3 regions of the Nocardia sp. CDC153 genome follow, and region 3 is predicted to be linked to each of the others. Evidence: riboswitches for the same ligand, from Rfam matches in the RefSeq annotation. Region 3 holds a riboswitch; each other region holds the start of a gene.
What was found. A riboswitch is a leader RNA that binds a small molecule or an ion and turns the genes downstream of it on or off. The one in region 3 is predicted to bind S-adenosylmethionine.

Region 1 (9,820 bases), on a different contig from region 3:
ACCGCCGCGTTGCGCGCCAGTAGCCGGAAGTAGGGGCCGACGCCCCGGTCGCCCTCGAGCAGCGGCCGCTGGGTCTCGTCGGCATCGGCCAGCGCGATGGGCTCCACCCACGGCACCCAATCCAGCTGCTCCTGGGTGAATCCCCGTGGCCGACGCCCGGTTTCGACGCTCCGCACTTCACTCATGGTCCAGCACCTCACTCATGTTCCGCTCCGATCAGGGTCAGCCCGGCCAGCAGCCGGACCTGGAAATGCACGAACCCGATGAGCTGAGCCACCGTCACGATGTCGCGCTCGGACAATCCGGCGGCGGTCAGCGCGTCGATATCGGCCCGGGTCGCCGCCGCGGGCGCGGTCGTGACCCGCTCGGCATGACGCAGAATCGCCGCCAGCACCGGATCACCCTCCGCCGGAACGGTTCCCAGCCCCGCGTAGTGCGCGGCCAACTCCGGCGCACCGGCCAGCTCGGCCACCGCGACCGCGGCCGCGATCAGCCGCTCCCGCCCGACGCTCGCGCTCGCCGGGCCGTTCAGCAGCGCCTCGTACACGCCCTGGGTGTGCTCGATGACCGCCGGACGCGTCTCGCGCAGCGCCCGAACCGCCGCGGCGCGTTCCCCGAGCACGGCATCGATGACATCCGCCGAAACGACGGAGTCGAGCGGCCCGGCCGCGGTGGCGGTGGGTACTTCACTCACGGGTGAGTCCTTTCCTCGGAACGCCAACCCAGTTGCGGCGCAACCTTCGTGGCGATGAGTTCGATGGAGCGCAGGGTGGCGGCATGGCCGGGATCGACCGGATGCACCTGCACGATGAAGTCGGTGGCGCGCCGCAGCGCCGTATCCGCCGCGAGCTGCTCGGCCACCTCGTCCGGGGTGCCGTAGTAGATGTCGCGCAGCACCTCGGCGACGGAATTCGCCACCTCGGGTCCGCCATTGCGGCCCAGCTGATTCAGGAATCGGGCCGCGCCGCGCTCGGCGAGCTCGGCCGCCTCGTCGTGGTCGTCGGCCACGAAAACGCCTCGGGACGCGCCGATTCGGGGCTTCGCACCCGCGGGCAGGGCCGCGAGATAGGCCTCCACCAGCGGCTGCTGGATCTCCCAGAGGGGCGCGTCGGGCGCGTCCGGATCGCGGGGCTGAGACTTCGACAGCAGCAGGCCGTCGCCGGCGGCTCCGGCGCGTCCCGCGCCCCCGGCCGAGAAGGTGGCCTGCCACAGGCGATTTCGCAGTCCGGGCGCGGGCGGATTCAGGCCGCGGTCACCGACCAGCGGCGCGCCCGCCAGCGCCGCGGTGACCCGGGCCAGCTTGTCGGCGTAGACCTGCTGGCGATCGGCACCGGCCAGGTCGAAGAGCTCGAACGCGTGGCGTGAGCCGCCCGCGCCGAAGCCCAGTTCCAGCCGCCCGCCCGCGAGGGTGTCCAGCACGGCCGCGTCCTCGGCGACCCGGATCGGATCCTCCAGGGCCAGCGTCACGATGGCGGTGCCGAAGCGCAGGTGCTCGGTGCGGGCCGCCGCGTGCGCGAGGAAGACGAACGGCGCGGGCAGCCCGCCCTCGGCCGGATCCAGGTGATGCTGTGCCACCCAGGCGGTGTCGTAGCCGAGCCGTTCGGACAGTTCGATCTGTTCGAGCGCGTGCCGGTAGACGGTGGCCGCGTCCTCCCCCGCCGCGGTGCGGACCAGGCGGGTGAAGAAGCCGAGACGTTGCGGGGTCATAGGGTCACCTTTCCCAGGTAGGCGTCGCGCACGGCCGGATCGCCGACGAGTTCGGCGGCCGGGCCGTGCAGCACGATCCGTCCGGTGCGCAGCACGTTCGCGGTGTGCGCGATGCTCAGGGCCAGTTCCGCCTGCTGCTCCACGATCAGGATGGCCAGGCCCAGTTCCCGATTGAGGCGGGCGATCTCGTCCAGCACCCGGTCCACGAACAGCGGCGACAATCCCATGGTGGGCTCGTCCATGCAGATGAGCCGCGGCTTGCTCATCAGTGCCCGCGCGAACGCCAGCATCTGCTGCTCACCGCCCGACAGCGTGCCCGCCCGCTGGGTCCGGCGCTGCGCCAGCCGCGGGAAGTGCTCGAACAATTCGGCGGCCCGCGCGGCCAGCACCGCGCGGCGCTCCTTGCGAATGTAGCCGCCGACGAACAGGTTCTCCTCGACGGTCATGGACCCGAAGACGCGCCGGGCCTCCGGCACCGAGGCGAGCCCGGCCCGGATGCGCGCCGAGGCGGGCGTGGCACTCACGTCGACGCCGTCGATCTTGACCGCGCCCGCGGATGGCTTCAGCAGTCCCAGCGCGGTTTTCATGGTGGTCGACTTGCCGGAGGCATTGCCGCCGAGCAGCGACACGATCTCGCCGGGGCGGACCTCGAGCGAGACTTCGTCCAAGGCGCGGGACGCCCCGTAGTGCACCACGACCTTGTCGAATTCGAGGATCGGCGTGGCGTTCTCGTCGAATACCTCAGACATCGATGGCCGCCTTCCCCGCCACTCGGCTGCGCCCCAGGTACGCCTCGATGACGCGCGGGTTCTCGAGCACCTCGTCGGGGGTGCCCGCGGCGATGACGCGGCCCTCGTCGAGCACCAGCACCCGGTCCGAGAGGTCGTGGACCAGGTCCATCTTGTGCTCGACCAGCAGCACGGTCTGGCCCTGCGCCTTCAATTCGGCCAGCTGCCGGCCGATTTCGGCGGTCTCGGTCTGGTTCATGCCCGCGGCCGGTTCGTCGAGTAGCAGCAGATCGGGTTCCAGCGCGAGCGCGCGGGCGATCTCGGTGCGACGGCGATTGGCGTAGGACAGCGTGTAGGTGGGGTGATCGGCGCGGGGTCCGAGACGCTCGGAGAACCGGGCCAGTTGCGCGTCGATCCGAGTCGCCGACTCGCGGCGCTCGGCGCGCGCCGCGGGCGTGGGCACCAGGGCCACGGCCAATTCGGCGAGCAGCGAAACCCACCGCAGCACCGGGATATTCGCGATCGAACGCAAGGGCCGGGTGGCACGCAGTGTGGTCTGCAGGCCCACGTCGACGTTCTCGCGCACGGTCATATTGCCGAATACCCGGCCGTTCTGGAAGGTGCGCGCGATACCCGCCGCGGCCGCCGCCTCGGGTCGGCCGGGACGAATCCGCTTGCCGTGCACCAGAACTTCCCCGGCGTCCGGCTTCAGCACACCGGAGATCAGATTGACCGTCGTCGACTTCCCGGACCCGTTCGGCCCAATGATCGACACGAATTCGCCAGGTGCGATGGAGAATTCGACCCCGTCCACCGCCTGGACGCCGCCGAAGGCGCGGCGCAGACCGGTGACCGTCAGCACCGCACCGGTATCAGACTGCGACACGATCCCTCCTCACCAGAATCCCCTGCGGCCGGAACCGCACCACCAACAGCAACACCAAGCCGTACAACACGATTCGCCACGAGGGCGCGAGTCGCAGCGCCTCCGGCACCCCGATCAAGACGACCGCGCCGAGCACCGCGCCGTAGGGCGAGGCGGTGCCGCCCAGCACCAGAATGGTCACCACCAGCAGTGACATCGGCAGGTTGAACACGGTCGGGTCGATATAGGAGTACTGGTGGGCCAGCAGCGCCCCGCCGATGCCGGAGAAGAACGCCGCGAGCGCGAAGGCCAGCGCCTTGTAATCGCGCACCGGCACACCCGCCGAGCGCGCCGCCACCTCGTCGGCCCCGATGGCCCGGATGGCGGTGCCCAGCCGCGACCGCTGCACCCCGATGATCACCGCCAGCACAATGGCCAGCACCACCAGCTCCAGCCGGAAAATATCTGTGTGCGTGGTGAATTCGTAGCCGAACAGCTTCGGCGCGGGAATCCCGAAGATGCCGTAGCTGCCGCGCGTCACCGACTCCCAGTTGCGAATGATCGCCACGATCACGATGCCGATGCCCAGGGTGGCGATGGCCACGTAGTGACCGCCCAACCGCCACAGCGGGGCGGCCAGCACCGACGAGGCCACCGCCGCGACCAGGCCCGCGACCAGAATCGCGGGCAGGAACGCCCAGCCGTGCGAGACCGTCAGCACCGCCGAGGTGTACGCGCCGATGGCGATCGGCCCGGCCTGCCCGATGGCCAGCTGCCCCGCCGATCCGGCGACCAGCGTCATGGAGACCGCGATGATGGCGTAGGCCAGGATCTGGGTGCCCACCGAAATGCTGTAGTCATTGGCGACCGACGGAATCACCACCGCCGCAAGGCCGAACGCGAGCAGCGCGTGCCACCAGCGCACCGGCCACTCCCGGCCCGCGGACAGGAAGGTGCCGGTCATGGGCTCGGATTCGATGGCGGGCGGGCGGGCCAGCAGGCCGCCGGGCCGCAGCACCAGGAAGAGCACCAGCAGCCCGAAGGTGATGAGGTCGCGGTAGCCGTCCCCGAACCAATAGATGCCGAACGCCTCCACCAGTCCCAGTACGAAACCGCCGAGGACCGCGCCCGGAATCGAGCCCAGCCCGCCGATGGTGGCGGCCACGAAGCCGGTCATGCCGACGATGCTGCCGCTGGTCGGTGAGATGTTGGAGTTGTACAGGCCGACGAAAATGCCCGCCAGCCCGCCCAATCCGGACGCGATGGCGAAGGCCAGCGACTGCACCCGGCCCACACCGATGCCCATCTGGGCGGCGGCGTCGGGATCCTGCGCGGTGGCGCGAATCGCCAGCCCGTGGCGGCTGTAGCGCAGGAACGCCCACAGCCCGGCCATCACCGTGAGGGTGATGGCGAACATGACCACGTCCGAGGTGCCCAGCCGCACCCCGCCGACCCGAATATTGTTGGTGGACAGCACCTGTGGGAACGGTCGGGTATCCGGTCCGAACACCAGGGCGACCACGTTCTCGATGATCAGCCCCACCGCCACCGTGGCCAGCAGGGCCGCGATGGCCGGAGCCCGGCGCAGCGGCCGCACCGCCAGCACGTCGATGGCCACGCCGACCAGCGCGGTCACCGCCACCACCACCAGCAGCGCGGCCCACCACGGCACCCCGTGCTGGGCGATCAGCCACCAGCCCAGCACCGAGCCGAAGGCGAAGATCGCGCCGTGCGCGAAATTGATGACATTGCTGACCCCGAAGATCAGGGTGATGCCCACGGCGATGAGCGCGTACGCATTGCCGTGGACCAGACCCGCGATGAGCGTGTCGAACATCTACTTATTGCTTCCGACCGGCAGGAACTTGCCGTTCTGCAGGATCAGCTCGATCGGCTTCACCCCGCTCGGCCGCCGCGTCTGCTGATCGAAGGCGAAGGTGCCCAGGCCGATTCCGTCGAAATCCTTGATCTCACGCAGGCCCTTCAGCACGCCGTCGCGGGTCGCGCCGCCGTACTTCGCGGCCTTCACCAGCACGTTCAGCGCGTCGTAGGCGTAGACGTTGAAGTCGCCGGGATCGGTGTTGAACTTGGCCCTGAACTTGGTGACGAAGCTCTGGATCTTCGGGCTCGGATCCGACGGGGTGAACACGCCGTTCACGATGTCGCCCTCGGCCGCCTTGCCCGCCAGCTCGATGAACTGCGGGGTGTTCTGGCCACCGAAGAACTGGCCGTTGAACCCGACGTCACGCAGCTGCTTGACCACCAGCGCGCCGTCCGGGCCGTAGCCCAGGTGCACGAACGCGTCCGGGTTGGCGTCGCGGCCCTTGATCAGCACCGGGCGGAAGTCCTGCGAATCCGGCAGGATCGAGGAGGAGTAGGCGATCTCGATGCCCTTCTCCTTGGCGAACTGCTCGAAGAACTTGAAAGCCTGCTTGCCCCAGTCGGTTTCGAGGTACACCACCGAGACCTTCTTGGCCTTGGACTGCACCCATTCGGCATTGCGCTCCTGGAACACGTCCAGGGTGATGGAGGGGCTCCACGAGTAGTCGCCGCCCTTGGTGAAATCCACCGAGGAGTTGGTGAATCCGTACTGCACCAGCTTGCCGCGGTTGTAGACCGGCGAGGCGGCGATGGAGGCGGGTGAGGAGAAGTCGCCCAGCTCGGCGATGATGGACTGGTCGCCAACGAATTTCGTCGCGATCGGCACCGTCTGCTTGGGGTCGGACTGGGAGTCCTCCCACTTCAGCGCGACCTTCTTGCCATTGATCCCGCCATTGGCGTTGATCTCGTCCAGCGCCAGGTCGAAGCCCTGCTGCCAGAGCCGCCCGTACTCGGCCGAACCGCCCGTCTTCGGCCCCGAAACGCCGAAATAGACCGTGTCCGAGCCGCTTCCGGTGGAATCGTTGGAGCAGGCCGACACCAGCCCCGCCACCAGAGCCGCAGCCGCGACACCCACCGCCACCCGGCCGACAACACGCTTCCGGGACCAGATCCTGCTCATTGTTACCTCTACACTCGCGCACCGACTCGCCAGCCGGGCATGGGGACGCGACCGCGCTGCCACCCGCGATCGAATAGCGCTTGCGATACCCGCGACGGCACCGCCTGGTCGTCACCCGGGGCACCCCACCGCTAAGCGAGGGTTGCCGATCAGCGAGCCGGGGCTCGAACATGCTGATACTCGTGACCGTGCGGCAAAAGTAGCCGCGAGCCGCCCCACCCCGACAGCATTCGAATCACCCTGATGCCAACGAAGGCCGTCGACCGGGCGAGGAAACCCCTTGCCGGGCACCCGGTTACCCCGCCGTCGTCGCCACACCGACGCCGCGACGCCAGTGCGCGGGGTCGCCGCTGGAGCGCGAGCTGGACGCTAGTGCGCGAGCTCGACGCTAACGCGTGAGATTCGGCGCTAGGGCTCGAGGTGGGCGGCGAGCCAGGCCGGGAACTCGGTGAGGTCGCCGAGCACCACATCGGCCCCGGCGGCCGAGAGTTCTTCCGCTGAGTACGGCCCGGTGGTCACCGCCACCGACACCGCGTCGGCCACCTTGGCCGCGCGCACATCCCCGAGATGGTCGCCGACGTAAATGGCGGCCCCACGCTCCCGCAGCACCTCGCCCTTCTCCTCGGCCCAAGCCCCACCGACCAGCTCGTCAACCTCCAAGCCAAGGTGATCGAGATGTAGCTGCGCGTGCGGCCCATTCTTGGCCGTGATCACCAACACTCGCCCACCCGCCGCGTGCACCGCCGCGAGCGCCTCCACCACACCGGGCAAATGCGCGGCCGCCTCCACCGCCAGCTCCGGATAGAACTCCCGATACATGGCCACGATCCCCGGCACCTCGTGCTCCGGAAACCACTGCGCGGCCTCGTGCGCCAGCGGTGGCCCGAGCCGCGAAACCACCAGCTCCGAGTCGATTGCCACCCCGGTCCGCGCCGCCACCGCATCCCACACGGCCGCGATGCCCGGCCGCGAATCGATCAACGTCATATCCAGGTCGAACCCGACAATGAGTCCGCCGTCCGCCGCAGTCGCATGATCGATAGCCACGCTCCGACCCTACGGTGTACATCGGCCCGTCCGCACCGAGCCTCGTCGCCGCGCACCGCTCTAGCTCAGTCAGGCCAATCGGTATGACCACCGCAATGTCGCAGGTTGCCGTCCGCGCCATTCTGGTCGAGGACCGAGCGCCGGGGGCACCGGGCTCGGCGCGGACTCAGTTTGGCAGTCGGTGCGCGGCAATGGGTTTCAGCTGTTCGCGGAGGAGATCGCCGTCGGGGCCGAAGATCTCGGCGTCGGTGTCCACCGCGATCTGTACCGCCTTGCTCACCAGTTCCCGTCCGGCGGGCTCGAGTTCGATGCGCAGGGCGCGGGCGTCAGCGGGGTCGGCGCGGCGCGCGAGCAGCCCGCGCTCCTCCAGGCCGCGAATCACCTTGGAGGCCATCATCCGGTCGGCGCCGGACATGTCGGCGACCTGCTGCTGGGTGGGCAGTTCACCCTGGCGACTCAGCCAACCGGCGGAGGCCAGCAGATTGAACTGGGTGGGGGTCAGCCCGAGCGGACGCAGATTGCGCTCCAGCCGCGTCCGCCATTCCAGCGCCGCGTGATGCAGCCAGAAGCCCGGGCTCATGAGCGGCCCCCGCGGGACGCCGACCCGGCGCATGCCCTCCGGCTCGGATAGTTCCCGCGGTTCGCCCGGCGATTCAGCCACGCCGCATTGCCTCCTGTTCCAGTGCCGCGAAGGTCAGCGGCATGTCCGCCCGCATGGCCTTCTCCCAGACCAGCTTGAACAACGGCCCGAAGATCCCGTGGACCTCGACATTCTCCGCCACCCGCACCGTGCCGTCGCCGAGCGCCTCGTAGGTGCGGTGGCCGCGCAGTTTTCCGAACGGAATGCCCGCCTCGCTGGTCCACGAATGGCCCGGTTCCACCGCCACGATGGTAAACGGCCCGGCGGGCGCGCCCTTCGGCTTGACCCACCCCTTGGTCCCGGCCGCGAATTCACCGTCGATGCGGGACTTCTCCTCGTGCGGGTCCCATTCGGACCAGCGGGCCACATCGGTGGCGACCGCCCAGATCTTGTCGACATCGCCCTTGATCACGGCCGATTCGGTGAACGAGTACATCATCGCTGTCATCTCCTGATGAGAACTTCTGTTGTTGCGACAACAGTAACCGTAGTCGCGACAACAATCAACCCCCTTTGGTGAAATCGCCGATGGAGATGGCGGGTCCGGTGGAGGGACAGCGATCCATCACCCCACCGAACCCGATCCGACCCGCCGCTACGGAGCGGGCGCGTAACCGAGCGGGCGCGTCGTGAACGTGCCCCGACCCTGCGTCCGGCTGCGCAAACGGGTTGCGTAACCGAACAATTCGGCCAGTGGAACCGTGGCGGTGAGCACCACGGTGCCGGTACGGGTCAGCGAACCCGTGACTCGCCCGCGCCGGGCCGCGAGATCACCCAGCACAGCGCCGACATGATCCTCGGGCACGGTGGCGGTCAACTCCACCAGCGGCTCGAGCACCGCCATGGCACTGGCGCGCAAGGCCTCCCGCATGCCGAGCCGTCCAGCGGTGCGGAAGGCCAGCTCCGACGAATCCTTCGAATGCGTCGCACCGTCGGTGAGGGTGACCCGCACGCCGGTGACCGGATGGCCCGCGAGCGGCCCCTCGGCCAGGGCGTCGCGGCACCCGGCCGCCACCGCGCGCACGAACTCCGCGGGCACCCGGCCGCCGACCACCGTCGACTCGAACTCGAAACCGGTTGCCCCGGCCTCGGATTCGCGCAGCGGCTGCACATCGAGCACGATGTGCGCCCACTGCCCGGCCCCGCCGTCCTGCTTGACGTGCCGATACACCAGGCCCCGCACGCCGCGCACCACGGTCTCGCGGTAGGCCACCTGCGGCCGCCCGACCAATACGCTCAGCCCGCGCTCGCGGCGCAACTTCTCCACCACGACCTCGAGATGCAGCTCGCCCAGACCGGCCAGCAGCGTCTGCCCGGTCTCGGGATCGGTCCGCACCGACAGGGACGGATCCTCGTCCACGAGCCGGGCCAGGGCCACGGCCAGCTTCTCGGTGTCGGCGCCGGACTTCGCCTCGATGGCCACCGACATCACCGGCTCGGTCGGCGTCGGCGGCTCCAGCTGGACCGGCGCGTCCGGCGCGCACAGGGTCGCGCCGACACGAACGGCCTTCGGCCCGACCAGCGCGACGATATCGCCCGCGATCGCGGAACCCACCTCCTCGTGACGGTCGGCCTGCACCCGCAGGATGCGCGCGATCCGCTCGCGACGGCCGCCGCCCGCGTCGAGCACGGTGTCGCCCTTGGCGAGGACGCCCGAGTAGACGCGCACGAAGGTGAGCCGCCCGGTCGGTGTGGCGTGCACCTTGAACGCCAGTGCCGCAAGCGGTTCCGACGGATCCGCGGCACGGCTGTCGTCCCCGGCGCCGACCGCGGGCCGATCCAGCGGCGACGGCAGGTAGGCGACGACGGCATCCAGCAGCGGCTCGATACCG
Region 2 (9,820 bases), on a different contig from region 3:
TGGAGGTGTCGGCACGCTGAATGGTGCCGATGGCGGTGCCGTCCCCGCGGCTGAGGACCGTGGGGGCGGAATCGCGCGATTCCACCCAGACGATCGAACCGTCGGCATAGGTGATGCGGTGTTTGCCGGTGCCGCCGTTCTTGAAGCCGAACAGGATGGCGGTCTTGGCTCCCAGGCCATTTCCCGCGCCCTGCACGCCGACCGCTAGCGGATCACCGGGACCGTTGCTGAAGGTGATCTTCAGAGCATTGCTGACCTTGTGCACGACCCGGCCCTCGATCATCGTCGAGCCGTCCTGCGGCGCTGACATCGTTCGATGGTAGGCCCGTCAACACGGCTCCACCGGCGATTTCGCGCCCAGATCGCGGCCGGGCGGCAATCAGTTGCCGTTGGGATGGCCGACCTTCGCCAAGGCGGTGGTCCAGTCGGTGGCGATGGCCACCTGCGCGTCGACCAGTGCTACCTTGCCGCTACAGACGAGGCTGTGCAGCCGGGATTCGACGCCGTCCTTGGGGTTGTTCGGCCCGTTGCCCGCCTTGTGATCCGGTGACGGGGGTTCGACCCAGATATTGCGCGGATCATTCGGATCGCCGCCCAGCTCCAGGGAGATGAGGTGGTCGTACTCGGCATCGCGCGGGTCGCCGGTGTAGTCGTAGGACTTGATATTGGCGGCCTTCTCGGGATTGGTGATCGAGCTATTGGGCCGAATCGACTCCGTATAACCCGACTTACAGATGGTGTCGGCCAGATTCGACGCTGTCACTTTGGGATTCGTCGCGCCCGGTGTGCAGTTGGGATCGGGCAGCGGCTGCCCGTCGGAGGTCTTGCGGTAGTGGCAGCTGCCGGGCGCGGGCTGGGCCTGGACGGTGTAGACACCCTGCGGGCCAGGACCGACCGGTATGGTGCCTTCCTTCTCCTTGGGCGCTGGCTGCGGAACCGCTTGGGCCGGTGCGTTGGACGGATGCTTCGCCTCCTCCTTCGAGCAACCAGCGATCAAACCCACGACCAACAGGGCCATCGCAAGCCCTTTGTGCGCCTTCATAACTTCCCCTGCTCGAGCCGGACAGCAGCCTAATTGTGCGTTACCCCTTGGCGATCGGCTACTCGCGACGACGACACACCGGAGGGAAACGCGGGAATCGGTGACCGACCGGACAATACAGACCGACCGGTTATGCTGCAGCAATGGCAGCAGATTCGCCCGGCACCTCCGGAGTCCGTACCCGCGCGCTGGCCCTCGCGGGCCTGCTGCTGGGTGTGGGCAGCTTGCATTTCATCGCCCCCAAGCCTTTCGATGCGCTCATACCACCCCAGCTGCCCGGCAAACCCCGTACCTACACCCAGGTTTCGGGCGCGGCGGAATTGACCGCGGGCACCCTGCTGCTGCTCCCCCGCACCCGCGGCCTGGGCGCACGCCTGGCCGCGGTCATCTTCCTCGCCGTGTTCCCCGGCAATCTGCAGATGGCCTACGACTGGTGGAACAGCGACAGGCCGATGGCGCTCAAAGTCGGTGCCCTGCTGCGGCTCCCGATGCAGATTCCCATGGTGATCACCGCGCGGAAGGTCTATCGCGCCGCACGGTGATCCCATCGAGTCCAATGATCCCGGGTGTCAGTCCCGGGTCACGAACTCGTCGAAGACCGGGGTCGGCAGTTTGAGCTGGGCGTGAATATCACCGCCCAGGCCGAAATGGCCTATCGCGCCACCGTAGTTCTGCTGATAGCTCTGCCACAGCACGACCACGCTGATGATGCGGTTCGCGCCGGGCAGCGCCGGATCCGGGAAGGGGTTGGGCAGGACCGCGCGGTAGGTGGCGGTTCCGTTCTCATCGGTTGTGAAGACGTTCGGGACGCCCAGGGGGCCGGGGCGCGTGGGAGCGTCGGGGTCCAAGTCCTTGGCGCGCAGGGACATCACGGTGTAGAGCGAATCCGGGATGAGGCCGGTGAACTCGAAACGGAACTCCCCCGATCGCGCCTCGTCGTCGACGGTGACCTCGAGGGTGCCGCGCGCCTCGAGCCACGCGCCCAGGATCACCGGCTCGGTGAGTTTGCGGCCGTCCTGCGGGCGGAAGTCCGGGATCGGCGTCTCGTGGAACGGGTAGCTGGGCCGGGTCACCGTGTCGGCGTCGGGACGCTGGTCGGGGGCGAAGACCATCGGATAGTTGTTGGCGGGCAAGGGCAGCGGCAGGGTGTGCAGGACGCTCGCGGCATCCTCCTCCGAGAGGTCCTCGCCCAGCTCGCGCACGATCGTGTAGGCGGCCAGCTCGCCGAATTTCGGCACCGGCGTATCAGCGGCGACAATGGCCCGCCCCCAGCGGCGGGTGATGCCGCCGTCCGCGTCGGGCTCGGTGAGGAAGCCGACCACAATGAAATTGCCGTCGGCGTCGAGGACTTCGCTCGGCGGGTACAGCGGGCCCTGGGTGGTCGGGGTCAGTTCGTAGCTTCGGGTCACCATACGGAGAGCGCTTCCTGATCGGAGAGAAGGCGGCCGGGATCGTCGACGGACGCGCCGACCCGGTCGGAGAAGTGGATCCAGCCGTGGCCGTGCGCCGACAGCACCGCGTCGTCGCCGCGGAAGCCGGGGTGTGCGACGGCCCGCAGGAACGGCAAATCGCTGGCGTGATCGCCGTAGCCGTAGCTGTTTTCGCGGGCGATGCCGTGCTCGCGCAGGAAATCGGTGACCGCGCTCGCCTTGGCGGTGCCGATCATGGGGTGATGGACCTCGCCGGTCAGCACGCCCGCCGCGTCGACCACCGGGGTGGTGGCGATGAGGTGATCGGCACCCAGCGCATCGGCGACCGGGGCGATCGCCGCGGCGAACGAGCCCGACAGCAGGACCGTGGTGTCACCCGAATTCTGGTGTGCGCGCAGCGCTTCCACCGCGTCGGTGTAGTAGACGGCACCGCTCGCGGAGAACTCGGCGAACCAGCGGCGGCCGGCGGCGGCCAAGGCGTCGGCACGCACGCCTCGATAGGCCCGGTAGTACTGCCGGTTCACCTCCTCGCGGGGTGTTCCGGACGCGGCCTGTCGCTTGATCTCGTCGCTGAGGCGCGCGTATTCGCTGCCGTCGTCGCCGTTCTCGGCCAGCCAGAAGCGCTGGAAGGCGAACATGCTCTTGACGGTGATGAGGGTTTCGTCGACGTCGAAGAACGCCGCACCCGCTGTCGCGCTCATGCCACCGCGCCCAGGTAGGCGGCGATCGCCTTGGCGGCCTTGTGGCGTTCGATCTGCGAGATGCGCTCATTGGGCAGGGCCGCGTAGGTGATGCGGGTGGTGGCCACGCTGCGGTCGAGCTGGCGCACGTCGACGTCGATGGCGAACTCCAGCTTGGCCGGGTCCTCGATGGCGATCGGGGTGAGCACCGCGTGCAGGGTGGCGGGCAGCGGGAACAGGAAGGACTTGAACTCCAATTCGATGCTGTTCCAGACGATGTAGAAGTGCTGTTCGGGCCAGCGGCGGCCGTACTCCAGCTCGAACGCGCCCAGGAACAGCTGGCGCACCGCCTCCACGATGACGATGCCCTGCACGTGTTCGCCGGTCTGGTGGTCGAGCAGCAGTTCGTTGTCGCCGTGAATGCGCAGATCCGCCCGGAACTCGGTCTCGGACTCGCGAATCAGATTGGCCAGCAGCACATTCGAATTCTGATACTTGTGTACCTGGTGGCGGGGTGCCGGTTCGTCGACCGCGCCGCGCACGTGCAGCCCGGCCGGGGCGTGCACCCGCGCCACGTGCTCGAGGTAGTCGAGGTCGTGGCGGGTCACCCCCTGCCCGAGATGAACGGTCAACGCGCGCTCCGACTCCCGCCACCGGCCGCCGCGCAGGGCGGCGACCAGTCCCGACACCGTGAAGGCCCGGTCGTCCTCGGCGATACCGCGGAAGCGGTCGGCCACCAGCAGCACCTCGCCGACGGCCACCTCCCCCGAGAGCACGGACACCGAATCGAGCTGGGCTACAGACATTTTTCCTCCGAGAGCAAGACGCTTATGGCGGCGCTCGCCACCATCCGGTCGTCACCCGGAGCACCCCGCCGTCGTGGAGGGTTGCCGCCCAGCCAGCCGGGGCTTGACACTGGAACTCATGACCGTCCACGAAAACCTATGTCCCCCAGTATTTTTGACCCATAGTTTCAACCACCCCGATCGAAACCCGCCCACGGAGGACAGCGCTGTCCCCCGCCCGCCGATCTAACCCGCGGTGGCTTCCCCCACGCCGACCCCGCTCGGTGCCGTCGCGGCTTCCCGGACAACTACTCGCGTCGAGGCGACGGCCAATGCCGCCCCCAGCGCCGCCAATGCCGCGATGGTCAGCGCGACCGCCGAATAGCCATGGCGTGAAACCAGATTGGCGAGCTGTGGTCCCGCACTGGCCCCGACGAACAGGGCGAAGGTGTAGAGCGCGGTGGCGGTGCCCCGTGCCTCGCCCGCCTGCGCCGCGATCGCCTGGACCGCCGCCGGTGCCGCGACCGCGATGGCCGTCACGAACACGAACAGCCACATCGCGACCCATACGCCGCCCAGGGGGACCGCGGTGATCGCCGCCGCTGCGGCGGCTGCGGCCAGGGCGGTGATCAACCGTGCCGCCGGTGCGATCACCCCCAATCGTCCGGCGAGCAGCGGCACCGCCACCATGGCCGGAATCGCGCTGGCCCGCAGCGCGAGCAGGGCGGCATTGCCGGATCCCACTCCGTCCGGCGGTGCGAGCTGGATACCGGTATAGATGCCGACGAACGAGCCCAAGATCGCCAGGCAACTCAGATACAACAGAGCCAGGCGAGATTGCCGGAGCAGAATCACGAAGGGCACGAACACGGTTCGCGCGACATCCGCGAATCCACCCTCGGTTGTGACCGCCGCGTCTCTTACCGAATTCGGCGGCTGGAGAACCACGCGCAGTAACACCGCCGACAGGGCGAACACGACTGCTCCGGCGACGAAGATTGCGTGCCAGCCCCAGGCATTGCCGACGAGTTGGGCCAGGACCTGGGCCACCACGCCCGCGCCGAGGAAGGAGCTGGTCAGGCAGGTGAGGGCGAAGATTCTGCGGTCGGGGGCAATGCGTTCGGCGAGGTAGGCGAAGGCGGCGGGGGCGAAGAAGGAGGCGGTGAGGCCCTGCAGGATTCGTGCCGAGAGGCCGGTCACGAGTCCGGGGGCGGCCGCCACCAGGAGGGAGCTCACCACTGTGGCGAGCAACCCGCCGACGATCACCGGCCGCCGTCCCCAGCGGTCCGAGAGCGGCCCGGTCACCAGGAAGCCCGCGCCGTAGGCCAGCCCGAAGGCGGTGGTGGTCCAGGTGGCCGCCGACTTGGACGTATCCCAGTCCGCCGCAAGCCGATTCAGCACCGGCAGCACCACGTAGAGCTGGCCCACCACCAGGATGCCGACCGCGCAGACCGCCGCGACGGTCCGACCGGTCGGGGCCCAGCCCGGCTCGGTAGCCGAGCCCGGCTCAGTAGTCGGCGGCGAGCTCACGCGCACGCTCCTGGGCCGCGGCGAATCCCGCCTCCGGCTTCTCGGTCAATACCGTTGGCGCGAACCGGATCTCGGCAATGTCCTTGATGCCCACGAAGTTCAGCCAGTCCTCGACGAACGGCGTCGCGAAGTCGGAGCCGAACTGCACCGGCACACCCGGCTGATGTACGCCGCTGGTGTACACCGTGACCGCCCGCTTGTCGGTGAGCAGCCCCGAATACCCGCTCTGCGGATCGAAGGTGAACGTCCACCCCGGCTGGGTCACGATATCGACCCACTGCTTGAAGATGTACGGCACGCCCGCATTCCAGATCGGCAGGTTGATCACGTACAGATCGGCCGCCGCGAACCGCTCGAACACCACCCGCGCCCGCTCCCAGGCCGCGAGCTGCTCGGGTGTCTGATCCCGCCCGGTGAACAATGCCAACTTGGCCTCGGCCGCATGGGTTCCGAAGTCCGGCAGGTCGGCGTCGAACAGATCGATGGTGTCGACCGTCAGCCCCGGATCCTTCGCGACGAGCCCATCGATGAATGTCCGAGCCAACGCCCGCGACTGACTGCGCTCACCGCGCGCCGACGCATTGATATGCAACAGGGTGGTCATCGAATCCCTTTCGTAGACAACGATGTCCACGTCTATCAAGCGGCACCCGCCCCGCACGACGGTTCTGTGCGCGCTGATCCGAAGCCCCCGGCACCGACCGGGCCTTCACTCGAGTGCGGTGGCGACCGCGGCGGGGACCGGGACGCCACGGCGGACGACCTCGGCGATGAAGCGGCGCACCAGAACGTCGGCGGGAGTCGCGGTCAGGCACACCAGGTCTCGGGTGACACCCGGTCGCAGGCGACGGATCGGTGGGACCGCGCCGCCGCCGAGGGCCGTGGTGGGGACGAGGGCCACGCCGAGACCGGCGGCGGCCAGGCGGGCGGCGGTGCCGGCCTGGCGGGTGCGGACCGCAGCCGTGAGCGTCACCTGGTGGCGGGCGGCTTCGGCGTCCAGCCAGGCGGCCAATCCGTTGTCGGGGTGGTAGTGGACCAGGGGTTCGTCTCGGAGTTGTTCGAAGGTGATGAGCTTGCGTTCGGCCAGGGGGTGGCCCGGCGGGAGTACCGCCACGATCTCCTCGACACCGATCAGCTCGACAGCGCCCGTGAAGCGGGTCGGGCGGGGGCCGATGGCCACATCGGTTTCCCCGGCGTCGATCAGCCGGGCCAGCTCGTCGGCGCTGGTGGTCTCGGTGAGACTCAGGCCCACGGCGGGATTGCGGCGCAGCCAGGTCCGCAGTACGGGGGCGAGCAGGCCCGCGGTCATGCTCTCGGCACAGGCCAGGCGCACATGGCCGCCCGCGCCGCGCGCGGTGGCGCGGCCGGTGCTCACCACCCGCTGTGCCGCCGCCAGCGCCGCCCGGGCGTCGGCCGCCACCGCGCGTCCCACCACCGTCGCACGCACGCCACGCGGCAGGCGTTCCAGCACCGGCGCGCCGATCTCCCGTTCCAGGGCGGCCAGCTGATGCGACAGCGCCGGTTGCGACATGTGCAGCGCCGCCGCGGCTTCGGTGATCGATCCGGCGTCGAGCACGGCGACCAGGCATTCTAGAGCGCGCAGGGTAGGCATTCGGTAATTCTATGGGAACGAAAGAAAACCTTCAGATCGCGACGGGATGATCGAGGGGCGGCCGAGCGCTCATCCTTGGCATGACGACATTGCGGAACAAGAAGCTCGTGATCATCGGCGGCAGCTCCGGCATCGCCCGGCGACTGGCGGCCGACGCCGAAGCGCAAGGTGCACAGGTCATCTCGGTAGGCCGCCCCGAGGTCGAGCTGGCCGACGAGGCCACCATCGCCGCCCTGGCCGAACGCGTCGGCGTCCTGGACTATCTGGTCACCCTGGCCGCGGACCCCGCCAACGGCCCGGTCGCCGCTCTCGACCGCGCGGCCATCCACCGCGCCTTCGACGCCAAGGTGATCGGCCCGATCCTGCTGGCCAAGCATTTCGCACCGCGCTTCCGTCCCGGTGGCGCGCTGCTGCTGTTCTCCGGCGTCGCCGCGTGGCGACCCGCGCCCGAACGCGTCGTGATGGCCACGGCCAATGCGGCGGTGGCCACGCTGGCCGCGGCCCTCGCGGTGGAGTTGGCACCGCTGCGGGTCAATGCGATCTCGCCCGGAATCGTGGATTCGGGTGCGTGGGACGGGCCCGGCAAGGCGGAGCTCTTCGCCGCCGTGGCCGCCAGGAATCCGGCCCGCCGCGTCGGCGCGCCCGCGGACATCGCGTCGGCGGCCCTGCTGGCGCTGACCAATCCGTTCCTCACCGGCACCACCCTGCACGTCGACGGCGGCGGTCGCTGGGCGTGAAAACGGCCGGGCGGCAGTGGTTCTCGACGCTCAGGCCAGGATGAAGCTCAGTTGCTGGACGTAGCCGCCCCCTTCGCGATTCCACGAGTAGCCGAACCAGACGCCCGGGGTCACCTCGCGGATCTCGTCGTAGAGCGACGGGGTCGGCGAGGGCGCGTAGTCGAGGATCCAGGCCGGGCCGCCGTCCACGACCGAGGGTCCGGCGAAGACGTTCGCGGGCCAGGCTTCGAATCCGGCGGCCGTGAGGCGGTTGAGGAGGTAGCCGCCGGACGGGCCGGTGTAGAAGTCCTTGCCGATCCACAGGAGCGGGGCCCAGGACTGCATCTCGCGCGGGGCGGCGACCCAGCCGTCCTTCGCGCCGATCGGAACATCGCCGCGCGGGGCGTTGCGGTAGATCGTCTCCAGTTGCGAAGGTGCGCATCTGAAGCGCAACGAGTCCACGGTTGCTGATGTGTTGTCAGAGAACAGAACACACCCGTTGCCATAGTCCGCCTCGGCGTGGGCGACCACCGGGACGAGCATGACCAGCACCCCGAAACCGAGGGGGGCGAGGCTATTCACGAGGGCTTTTCGGAGTCTTTCACCGCTAGTACCCATCACTGTCTCCACCGGGATGAATCCCGACCCACCAGCGATCTTAGTTCGCGGCAAAATAGCTGATCCGAACCGATTCCGAACCGAGACCAGATCGATCCGCAGTTAACAGGAAATTGACAGCGTTCGACTGGAAATGTCTCGAGCTTCGTGTCGATCTAATTAGCTATGACCCCGATTCAGGCCCGCTCACCGCACGCGCGGTGGACTTGGATCGCGGCCGGCAGTTTCGTCGCCGTGATCTCCTTGGCATCGCTCGCCCCGCGTGCCCTCGCCACCTCTCGCGATCAGATCGGATTCGATCAGGTCCCGGAGACCACGCCCGGCACCACGGTGATTGCCCCGCATCCCATCTCGGTCACGGCCATCGCCCAGCAGATGCAGGCCGCCATTCAGGCCGCCTCGCCCGGCACCAGCGTCGGTATCGACGTGGTGGACACCACCACCGGTACCCCCGTCGCCAGCCTCAATGCCGATCAGCAGTTCTACACCGCCTCGGTGGTGAAGCTGCTCATCGCGCTGGACACGCTGAAAAGCCAGGATTGGCAACCGGATTCGGATACCGCCGACCGGGTGAGCCAGATGCTGTCGACCAGTGACGACGATATCGCGGACGCGCTGTGGGACAACGGCGGCAATGACGCCATCATCGACCGCATGGTGAGCACCATCGGGCTGACCGCCACCACCGCGCCCGAGGACACCGCGCAGTGGGGTGAAACGCTCACCACGCCAAGAGATGTCGTGTCGATCTTCCACTACATCACCACCGCGGCCCCGGCCTCGGCGCGGGATCTGATCCTGGGTGCGCTGCACGACGCGTCCGAGACCGCCGCGGACGGGACGAATCAGTACTTCGGCATCCCCGACGCGTTGACCGGTGCGAGCTGGGCGGTGAAGCAGGGGTGGATGGATCTGGACTCCTCGACCACCCTGGACACCACGGGGTTGGTGAGTCCGTCGCCGGATCAGCCGTATCGCTATGCGGTGGTGGTCCTATCGACCCAACCCGCGGGCACCAGCTGGTCGGTGGCGGGCACGGCCCTCACTGCCGGGGTGCAGCTGCTCCATGCTGTCTTGAAGTAGCGGGGCCGTCCTGAAGTAACTCTCACCCGATCCACTGCCGCACCCGATTGCGGGCGATGCGGCGGGCACGTTCCGGCGATACCCGATCCGGCTCGGTGATCACCGAGATCGCCAGCCCGTCCAGCAGCGCCAGCAATTCGGTTGCGGTATCCCGGGATTCGTCCTCCCGCGCGGGCGCGGCGCGGGTCAGCACCCGCGCCAGCAGGTCCTCGGTCTCCCGCCACTGCTCGCGGTGCAGGGCCGCGATCTGCGGGTCGTGGGCCGCGCGCGCCACCAGGGCCAGCCAGACCCGCGCCAGCCGGTCGTCGGCGGTGGGCGGGAGCA
Region 3 (9,820 bases):
CGTGCACCACCGCGCCCAGCACCTGCCACCAGGCCACGGTGATTCCGGCGGGCTTGGCCAATTCCTCCGCGATGGCGAGGAATTGACCGTTCAGCTTGAACGACGTGACCGCCGCGGTGGCGAAGAGCTGCTGTTCGGTGCGCGTCATCGGGTTTTCACCGCCCGCTGCTGCTCGTACTCGTAGAGCGCGTAGAACCCGGCGGGGTCATTGTTTCCGTACAGCTTGTACCAGGCCTCGAGCACGTGCGGCTCGAAAATGTCGAGGCGAGCGAAGATCTCGCGGGCGAAGTCCACCGGACGGGTGCCGGTCGCCGTGATCAGGTCCCCATCGGTGACCGCGGTCGCCGACGTGACGTAGTGCTCGCCCCCCGAATATCCGGAGTAGCCAAGGTATCCCGGGTCGTTGCTGGTGTGCGGCCGCTCGTCGAGCAGCCCCTCCTTCGCCAGGCCGAAGGTCGCACCGCAGATGGCGGCGACCGGGACACCGGCGGCGAGGAACTCCCGGGCCTCACGGGCGAACGCCGTGATCGGACTGTCCGGATCGAATTCGGTGCCCAATCCGGGGAGTATGAGCATGGCACTGTCGGCGGGCTTCAGGTCCTCGAGCACCAGGTCCGGCACGACTCGCATGCCACCCATCGAGGTGACCGGATCGGCGGTGAGCGCCACCGTCTTCACCCGCCAGTTCCCCGGATCCCGGTGCCACAGTTCGCGATTGATGTGGGCCGTCGCATATCCGACCTCCCAGTCCGAGAAGGTGTCGTACACGGCCATGTGGACTGTTCTCATCATGACAGTATGCTGTCATATTTGACAGCATACTGTCAATGATTCGGTCTGCTCCGGTTCTCCCATCAAGCGACCTCGCGGACCGCGTCGGCCACGGCCTTGAAGTCCTTGCGCAGAATGTGATCGTGGTTGCTGGCGACCTTCGCACTGATCGCGATGTGGGGATTGCGTTCGCACGCACCGGCGACCGAGGCGCGGATCACCTCCTGCTCGTCACCGTGGCTGCCCAACGACGAGCCCGAGGCGAGCACGAACCGGGTGGGCACCGCGATGTTGTCCAGGACCGGTCCCAGGACCGCGGCCCGCGACAGCTTGCCCAGCTCGATATTGCTCTCGGCCTGCTGCGCGGCGGTCAGCTTCGGGGTCAGGCCCGTCGGGCGCAGCAGCGCGGTGATCGGGGCGAGCCGCTTGAACAGCTTGCGGATGCGCGCCTCCATGGCGTCGTCCAGCCAGTCATGCGGCATCGCACCGTCGACCAGCACCGCACCGATGGCCCGGTCGGGGTTGCGGTTCGCCCAGTTCGCGGCAACCAGCGCGCCGTACGACCAGCCGATCACGATGGCCTTCTCGACGCCCCGGGCGGCGAGCACGGCGTCCACATCGCGGACGCACGCCTCGAAGGAGTAGTCGGCGGACTTCAGCGACTTCTTGCCGCGCGCCCGCTCGTCGAAGGTGATGTGGCGGAAGCCGTCACCGAGCTCGGCGATGACATGCTTCCAGTAGCCCTGGGTGGCGAACTGGCCGTTGAGGTAGATCACCGGGATGCCGTCGCCGCCGGTATCGGTGCAGAACAGGGCGGTGTCGTCGACCGGAATCATGCCGGTCCAGGTGGTGGAGGAGGAAGCGGAGGAAGCGGAGGAGCTGTTGTTCTTCGTCATGCCGACAACTTTCGGCGGGTGGCCTGATATCGGCCTGACACCGTCCTGACGTCTCCCCTGACATGGAAAAAGGGCCGGAATCCAGTGGGTTCCGGCCCTTTTCGAACGATCGACGGATCAGCTCAGCGCGTGATCCAGATCGTTCAGCAGATCTTCGACATCCTCGAGGCCGATCGAGATGCGCACGACGCCGTCCGTAATGCCCACGGCCGCACGGCCTTCCGGGCCCATGGCGCGGTGCGTCGTGGTGGCCGGGTGGGTGATGAGGGTCTTCGCGTCACCGAGGTTGTTGGAGATGTCGATGATGCGCAAGCGGTTGAGCACCTCGAAGGCCCGCTTCTTGGCCTCGTTCTCGGCGGCCTTCAGCTCGAAGGTGATTACCGTGCCGCCGCCGGACATCTGGCGCTTGGCCAGCTCGTACTGCGGGTGCGAGGACAGGAACGGGTACTTCACCCAGGCCACCGCCGGATGGTTCTCGAGGAACTGGGCGATCTTCAGGGCGGAGTCCACCGACTGGCGCAGCCGCAGCGGCATGGTCTCGAGACCCTTGAGCAGCGTCCAGGCATTGAACGGGCTCAGCGCCGGACCGGTGTGGCGCATCAGGTTCTTCACCGGACCGTCGATGTAGTCCTGCGGGCCCAGGATCGCGCCGCCGAGCACGCGGCCCTGGCCGTCGATGTGCTTGGTGCCCGAGTAGACGGTGATGTCCGCGCCCAGGTCGAAGCCGCGCTGCAGCAGCGGGGTGGCGAAGACGTTGTCCAGCACCACCTTCGCGCCCGCCGCGTGAGCGAGATCGGAGACCGCGCGCACATCGGTGAGGGTCTGCATCGGATTCGAGGGGGTCTCGAAGAAGACGGCCTGGGTGGGCACCGACAGCGCCTTTTCCCACTGGTCCAGATCCTCGCCGTCGACGAAGACGGTCTCCACGCCCCAGCGCGGCAGGATCTCATTGGCCACCACGAAGCAGGAGCCGAACAGGCTGCGCGCCGCCACCAGTCGATCGCCCGCGGCGAGCAGCGCGCCCAGCGCGGTGAACACCGCCGACATGCCCGACGCGGTCGCGAAACAGGCCTCCGCGCCGTCGATCAGGCGCAGCCGCTCCTCGAACATGGCGACCGTCGGATTGCCGTAGCGGGAGTAGACGAAATGCTCGATATCGCCGGTGAACGACGCCTCGGCCGCCTCGGCGCTCTCGTAGACGAAACCCGAATTGAGGAACAGCGCCTCGGAGGTCTCGTCGAAGCCGGAGCGGCGGGTGCCGCCGCGCACGGCCTGGGTGGCGGGGCCGACGCCCTCGGGCAGCGGCTTGTCGAAAGAGCCACCGGTGATCATGACTGGTTCCCTTCGGAGGAGCTGGGGGAGCTGGGCGAAATCACGACTGCCGCCACGGCAGGCCGTCGGCCCGCCAACCGGTGGCACCGCGATGGCCCTGGCCGTCCAGCGCGCCCTCGAAACCGTCGACCACATTGAACGACGGCGTGATGCCGACGGTGGTGGCCGCGGTGGCCGCGCCGATGGAGCGCTGACCCGAGCGGCAGATGAACAGGACCGGGGCCTGCGAATCCGGGTTCCGGTCGGCGAGCGCCTGCTTCAACTGGTCCACGAACCGCGGGTTGGGCGTGCCGGTGGCGTCCACCCATTCGATCAGCGCGGTCGGGCGGCCGATCTCGCTGGTGTCGGGCACACCGACGAATCGCCATTCCGCCTCGGTGCGCACGTCCACCAGCACCGCATCCGGATTGTCGCGCAACAACTCCCATGCCTGCTTCGGCGTGATGTCACCCGCGTAGCTCACCTGTACCTCCTGTGAATCCGCACTTGCCGCATCGCTGCTCGATGCGTGGCCAGGTCGTCACCCGGAGCACCCCACCGCGGAGGAGGGTTGCCGACCAGCCAGCCGGGGCTTGGCGCTGGTACTCATGACCTGGGATGAGAGTGCCGAAAAAACCGGTGTTGTGTCAAACCCCCGGTCGGTCTTCGGACCTTGTCACGAACCGCAGACCAACCACCGGGAATTCTCCTTGGTGAAATGCCAAGTCGAGGTCGACTGCGCACCGTCCACGCTGAAGGTGACCTGGGCGGTGGCCTTGTCACCGTCGACCACCGGATCGTCGAGCCGATCGAAGGTGATGCCCGTGCCGCTCGTGCCCGCGATCTTCAGCGGGGAGTTGTTCTCGTCGAATCCCTTGCAGGCCACGGCCGGAACGAACTTGCCGGTGTCGTTACGGGACTTGATGAACTCGCCCGCGGCGACCGAGAGGCGATCGCGATCTGTGACATTCTTCTCAACCGGCGAGATCAGCGTCGCGATCACGATGCCCAGGATCACCGCCGCGATGACACCCGCCGCGAGCAGAAACGGCCACATGCTGCGGGTCTCGTTCTGCTCGATCGGAATCGACGTCTCCTCGACTGTCTCCTCGGCATCGCTCATGGGTAGATCATGCCTGGCGTTCCCGCAGTTTCCCCGCCCGCGCGCGGGGGCGCCCGTGCGCCATCGATAGAATCAGCAGAATTTCCGCTCCGGTGCGGGAATAGCAAGACCACGCAGCAACGCTGCAGCGTCGGGGGCCAACGAAGGTCGCCGAGGCCAGGGCGTCAACTTAGCCTAAGCTAAGAACGACGGCTAAGTTTTGACGGCAAGTTAGTTTCGACCCAAAGGGTGCGCGGAAGAATGACCGAACAGAGTGCAGCGACCCGCCCGCTACGCATTGCGATCGTGGGCGCGGGCCCGGCCGGTATCTATGCCGCCGACGCCTTGATGAAGTCCGATGCCCCCGCCGGGTTCGACGGGGTGAGCATCGACCTCTACGAGCGCATGCCCGCGCCGTTCGGCCTGATCCGCTACGGCGTCGCGCCCGATCACCCGCGCATCAAGGGCATCATCACCGCCCTGCACAAGGTGCTCGACAAGGACCAGGTCCGCCTGCTCGGCAATATCGACTACGGCACCGACATCACCCTCGAGGACCTGCGCCAGTTCTACGACGCGGTCATCTTCTCCACCGGCGCCAATGCCGACCGCGCCCTGGGCGTTCCGGGCATCGACCTCGACGGCTCCTACGGCGCCGCGGACTTCGTGTCCTGGTACGACGGCCACCCCGATGTGCCGCGCACCTGGCCCCTCGATGCGGAGAAGGTCGCCGTGCTCGGCGTCGGCAATGTCGCCCTGGACGTGGCGCGCGTGCTGGCCAAGACCGGTGACGAACTGCTGCCCACCGAGATCCCGCCGAACGTCTACGAGGGGCTGAAGGCCAACAAGGCCGTCGAGGTGCACGTGTTCGGCCGCCGCGGCCCGGCCCAGGCCAAGTTCACGCCGCTCGAGCTGCGCGAACTCGACCACTCCCCCACCATCGAGGTCATCGTCGATCCCGAGGACATCGACTACGACGAGGGCTCCGAGGCCGCCCGCCGCCACTCCAAGCAGGTCGACATGATCTGCAATACGTTGGAGCAGTGGGCCATTCGCGACGTCGGCAACCGCCCGCACAAGCTGTTCCTGCACTTCTTCGAGAACCCCGCCGAAATCCTCGGTGACGAGAACGGCAAGGTCGTGGGCCTGCGCACCGAGCGCACCCAGCTCGACGGCACCGGAAACTGCAAGGGCACCGGCGAATTCAAGGACTGGGACATCCAGGCCGTGTACCGCGCGGTCGGCTACCTGTCGCAGAACATCCCGGCCCTGCCCTTCGACGACCAGGCCGGCACCGTCCCCAACGAGGCCGGACGCGTGCTGGTCGACGAGAACGCCGACGGCAAGGACCGCTACGCGCCCGCCACCTACGTGACCGGCTGGATCAAACGCGGCCCGGTCGGCCTCATCGGCCACACCAAGGGCGACGCCAACGAGACCATCGCCTGCCTGCTCGACGACGCCGCCGATTTCGTCCCGGCCCCCAAGCCGGAACCCGAGGCCGTCACCGAGTTCCTCGAGGGCAAGGGCATCCCGTTCACCACCTGGGCCGGCTGGTACCGCCTCGACGCGCACGAGCGCGCCCTGGGCGAGCCGCAGGGCCGCGAGCGGGTCAAGGTCGTCGAGCGCGAGGAGATGCTCGCCGCCTCCGAGCCCGACAAGGTGTCCTGACCAGTACCGGACACCAGGTCCTGACCAGCGCGAATCCGCTTGCCGGACAAGGTTGTCCACACTTGTCACCGTTCTGAGGCATGCTGATCAACGTGTTCGATGCCCATCTCCACATCTTCGACCCGCGGTTCCCGCTGTCGGAGAACGAGGGCTACCTGCCCGACCCGTACACCATCGCCGACTATCGCAAGCGCATGTCCCGCTTCGATATCGACGGTGGTGCGGTGGTCAGCGGGTCGTTCCAGGGCACCGATCAGAGCTATCTCATGGCGGCGTTGGCGGCGCTCGGCGAGGGCTGGGTGGGCGTCACCATGCTGCCCGTCGACGCCTCCGACAAGCAGATCATCGAGTTGAACCGGGCCGGGGTCCGCGCGATCCGGTTCAATCTCAAGCGGGCGGGCGGCGATATCGTCGGGCTGACCATGCTGGCCCTGCGCGCCTATGAACTGGCCGGTTGGCATGTGGAGCTGTACATCGACGGATCCATGCTGGGCTCGCTCGAACCGGTCATCACCAAGCTGCCCAAGCTGTCCATCGACCACCTGGGCATGTCCGACGAATGCCTGCCCTACCTGCTCAACCTGGTCGACCGGGGCGCGAAGGTGAAGGCGTCCGGGTTCGGGCGGGTGTCGATGAACGTGGGTGCGGCGCTGCGGAAGATCCACACCGTCAATCCCGAGGCCCTCATGTTCGGCACCGATCTGCCGGGCACCCGGGCCGGGCGTCCCTTCCGCGATGCCGATCTGTCGATCATCGCCGACGCCGTGGGCTCGGACCTGCACCGCGTGCTCGAGGACAATGCCCGGGCCTTCTACGGTCTGCCCGCCAAGGACCGGACGCTCGAGGATCCGGAGTCCCCGCTGCGCAAGGCCTCCGGCGAGGTGCCCACCCTGCGCCTGCCCCGCTCCGAGCTCCCCACGACCCCGCCGCCGGACACCCTGCCCCTCCCGATTGTCGACCACTGAATCCGCGTTATTGTCATAACGTCAACACCGGCGTGGCGTCGGTGCGCAGGATTCGACGACGAACCGAGGTAGGGCGTGAGCACTCCATCCACCGCCAAGCAGGGCCCGCTCGCGGGCATTCGAGTGGTCGAACTGGCCGGTATCGGTCCGGGTCCGCACGCGGCACTGCTGCTCGCCGATCTCGGCGCGGACGTGGTGCGGGTGCAGCGGCCGGGCGGGTTTCCCGGCTTCATGGAGCGCCCGCAGTGGCGGGGCCGCACCATCGTCGAGGCCAATCTGAAGGATCCGGCCGATATCGAGAAGGTGCTCGGGCTCATCGAGAAGGCCGACGTGCTCATCGAGGGCTTCCGGCCGGGTGTCACCGAGCGCATGGGACTGGGTCCCGAGGTCGCGCTGGAACGCAATCCGCGGCTGGTCTACGGCCGCATGACCGGGTGGGGCCAGTACGGGCCGCTGGCCGATCGCGCCGGGCACGACATCAACTACATCTCGCTGACCGGTGTGCTGAATGCCATCGGCCGCAAGGGCGAACGCCCCGTCCCGCCGCTGAACATGGTGGGGGACTTCGGCGGTGGGTCCATGTTCCTGGTCTTCGGCATCCTGGCCGCGCTGGTGGAGCGACAGAATTCGGGCAAGGGCCAGGTCATCGACTCGGCCATGATCGATGGCGCGCTTGCCCTTTCGCACATGATCTGGGGCATGAAGGGCATGGGCCTGTGGTCCGACGAGCGCGGCACCAACCTGCTCGACACCGGCATGGCCTTCTACGACACCTATGAGACCGCCGACGGCAAGTACATGGCGGTCGGCTGCATCGAGCCGCAGTTCTACGCGGAACTGCTTCGGGGCCTGGAGATCTCGCCCGAGGGGCTGCCGCATCAGATCGACCCGGCCGGTCAGGATCAGTTGCGCAAGCTGTTCGCCGAGAAGTTCAAGACCAAGACGCGCGACGAGTGGTGGGCGATCTTCGAACACACCGACGCCTGCACCACCCCGGTGCTGACCTTCACCGAGGCCGAACAGAATCCGCACATTCAGGCCCGCACCGGCCTCATCGAGATCGACGGCGTCGTGCAGCACGCTCCGGCCCCGCGCTTCTCCCGCACCCCGTCGGGCACCCCGACCCCGCCGCCGGACGCGGGCACCCCGATCGAATCGGTCTGGGCGGACTGACCTCCCCCGGACGGCCGAACGCCCCCTGTGGAATCCACAGGGGGCGTTGACTTTTCCGATGCGGCGGGGAGAACTACGGGGCGACCAGCTGGATGTCGAGCTCGATGGCGATCTTGTCGCTCAGCATGGCGTTGGGCATGCCCGGGGCCACGCCGAAGTCGCTGCGCTTGATGGTGCCGGTGGCGGTGAAGCCCGCGTGCTCCTTGTTGTCCTGCGGGAAGACCTGCACGCCGCCCCACTCGACGTCGAGGGTGACGGGCTTGGTGATGCCGCCGATGGTGGCCTCGCCGGTGACCTCGAACTCCTCGGCCAGCGCGACCGGCTCCGGGACGCGGAAGGTCAGGTGCGGGCGGTTGGCGACATCGAGGATGTCGGCGCTGCGCACGTGGCCGTCGCGCATCTCGTTGCCGGTGTCGAAGGAGTCGAAGTAGATGGTGGCCTCGATGGCCGCCTCGCCCGCCTCGTTCACGACGAAACCGGTCTCGAAGCGGTTGAAGCGGCCGCGGACCTTGGAAATGCCCAGGTGCTTCACGGTGAAGCTGACCGAGGAGTGGTTGGCGTCGAGGGTCCAGGCGCCGGGGGCGAGGGTGGTCTGCTCGGAAGTCGTCATGGCTCGAGATTAAGTGGACTGTGGTCCGGTTATCCAGGCCGTAGTTATCCGGGTATTGGCAGGGCGGGGATAACGGGACGGGGACCGGGCACTATGGAGAGGTGTCTCGTTCCGAATTCGCCGAGTTCCTGATCGCACGCCGCGCCCAGCTGCAGCCCGAGGACGTCGGGCTGCCCGCCGGTCGGCGGCGGCGCACGCCCGGCCTGCGCCGCGAAGAGGTCGCGGCCCTCGCGGGCGTCAGCGCAGACTACCTGGCCCGGCTCGAACAGGGACGCGACACCAACCCCTCCACGGCGGTGCTGGCGGCGCTCGCGGATGCCTTGCGGCTCAATGAGATCGAGAAGCACCACTTCGGCAAGCTGGCGCTCGGCATGGAGCAGAAGGCCAACTGCCCGTCCGCCGGGCAGGCCCGCGAACAGGTCTCGCCGACCATGCAGGCGGTCATCGACGCCCTGCATCCCACACCCGCGTTCATACTCGGCCGCTGGCTGAACCTGCTCACCGGCAACCCGGCCTGGCGCGACTTCGCCGAGCCGCTCGGCATGTTCGACGAGGAGTCGCACGGCAACTTCGCCACCTTCGTCTTCGCCCATCCGACCGCCAAGAAGACCATCCTGAACTGGGACGCCGCCGCCGATATGGCCGCCTCGGCGCTGCGCGCGGCCGTGACCCGCTTCCCGGACGACCCGTCGGTCCAGAACTACATCACCGCGCTGAGCCGCTATCCGGAGTTCGAGCGACGCTGGCGCGAACACCGGCTCACCGACTTCCGAACCGTCGTGCTGAAGATTCAGCACCCGGTGCGGGGCGAGGTGGAGGTCGAGATCGAGACCCTGGATCCGGCCGCCGACCAGACCGTCATGGTCTGGCTGGTCGACCGGCGACAGGCCCGCCAACCCGGATTGCGGCTGGTCAACGAATAAAAGCCGCAGGTTCCGGGCATTTCGTTCCCGCTGCCCGGGCGCGTCGCGGGCACTACAGTTGAGCCATGGCTCGGAATTGGCCGATGGTCGAACGGGAGTCCGAACTCGAATCGATCTCCTCGGCGCTCACCGGCGACGACTTCGTCGGGGCGGTTCTCACCGGGGACGCGGGGGTCGGCAAGACTACGCTGGCACGGCAGGCCACCGCCGCCGTCGGCGGCAATATTCGTTGGGTCGCGGGGACCGAATCCGCCCGGAGCATTCCGCTCGGGGTCTTCGCGCACATGGTGGGGGTGTACACCGCCCACGATCCGGTGACCTTCATGGCCGCGGCGCGCGAGGCGCTGCTCGCCGACGGGCACACCATCATCGGCGTCGACGACGCGCATCTGCTCGAT

Region 1: linked by a shared signal. The riboswitch ahead of VMT65_RS00045 (ABC transporter substrate-binding protein) and the one ahead of VMT65_RS36615 (rhodanese-like domain-containing protein) in region 3 are both predicted to bind S-adenosylmethionine.
Region 2: linked by a shared signal. The riboswitch ahead of VMT65_RS13640 (AfsA-related hotdog domain-containing protein) and the one ahead of VMT65_RS36615 (rhodanese-like domain-containing protein) in region 3 are both predicted to bind S-adenosylmethionine.

The regions. Positions count from the first base shown of each region.
Region 1 is NZ_JAYKYU010000001.1:4,058-13,877, reverse strand. Features, by position in the region: gene VMT65_RS00075 (alkylhydroperoxidase domain protein) at 1-185, opposite strand, end outside; gene VMT65_RS00070 (hypothetical protein) at 197-694, opposite strand; gene VMT65_RS00065 (putative FMN-dependent luciferase-like monooxygenase) at 691-1,707, opposite strand; gene VMT65_RS00060 (ABC transporter ATP-binding protein) at 1,704-2,456, opposite strand; gene VMT65_RS00055 (ABC transporter ATP-binding protein) at 2,449-3,321, opposite strand; gene VMT65_RS00050 (ABC transporter permease) at 3,308-5,137, opposite strand; gene VMT65_RS00045 (ABC transporter substrate-binding protein) at 5,138-6,301, opposite strand; SAM riboswitch class IV at 6,373-6,489, opposite strand; gene VMT65_RS00040 (HAD family hydrolase) at 6,710-7,348, opposite strand; gene VMT65_RS00035 (MarR family winged helix-turn-helix transcriptional regulator) at 7,515-8,009, opposite strand; gene VMT65_RS00030 (SRPBCC family protein) at 8,002-8,436, opposite strand; gene fusA (elongation factor G) at 8,584-9,820, opposite strand, start outside.
Region 2 is NZ_JAYKYU010000002.1:1,087,444-1,097,263, forward strand. Features, by position in the region: gene VMT65_RS13615 (hypothetical protein) at 1-310, opposite strand, end outside; gene VMT65_RS13620 (hypothetical protein) at 380-1,042, opposite strand; gene VMT65_RS13625 (DoxX family protein) at 1,186-1,584, shown strand; gene VMT65_RS13630 (hypothetical protein) at 1,612-2,454, opposite strand; gene VMT65_RS13635 (HAD family hydrolase) at 2,448-3,173, opposite strand; gene VMT65_RS13640 (AfsA-related hotdog domain-containing protein) at 3,170-3,958, opposite strand; SAM riboswitch class IV at 3,972-4,082, opposite strand; gene VMT65_RS13645 (MFS transporter) at 4,184-5,467, opposite strand; gene VMT65_RS13650 (FMN-dependent NADH-azoreductase) at 5,445-6,071, opposite strand; gene VMT65_RS13655 (LysR family transcriptional regulator) at 6,177-7,079, opposite strand; gene VMT65_RS13660 (SDR family oxidoreductase) at 7,160-7,816, shown strand; gene VMT65_RS13665 (hypothetical protein) at 7,847-8,248, opposite strand; gene VMT65_RS13670 (hypothetical protein) at 8,648-9,496, shown strand; gene VMT65_RS13675 (TetR/AcrR family transcriptional regulator) at 9,519-9,820, opposite strand, start outside.
Region 3 is NZ_JAYKYU010000009.1:77,690-87,509, reverse strand. Features, by position in the region: gene VMT65_RS36635 (MarR family winged helix-turn-helix transcriptional regulator) at 1-148, opposite strand, end outside; gene VMT65_RS36630 (type 1 glutamine amidotransferase family protein) at 145-789, opposite strand; gene VMT65_RS36625 (alpha/beta fold hydrolase) at 855-1,667, opposite strand; gene VMT65_RS36620 (O-succinylhomoserine sulfhydrylase) at 1,785-2,999, opposite strand; gene VMT65_RS36615 (rhodanese-like domain-containing protein) at 3,040-3,462, opposite strand; SAM riboswitch class IV at 3,477-3,592, opposite strand; gene VMT65_RS36610 (Rv0361 family membrane protein) at 3,655-4,101, opposite strand; gene VMT65_RS36605 (FAD-dependent oxidoreductase) at 4,342-5,751, shown strand; gene VMT65_RS36600 (amidohydrolase family protein) at 5,832-6,716, shown strand; gene VMT65_RS36595 (CaiB/BaiF CoA transferase family protein) at 6,792-7,889, shown strand; gene VMT65_RS36590 (YceI family protein) at 7,963-8,499, opposite strand; gene VMT65_RS36585 (helix-turn-helix transcriptional regulator) at 8,601-9,422, shown strand; gene VMT65_RS36580 (helix-turn-helix transcriptional regulator) at 9,488-9,820, shown strand, end outside.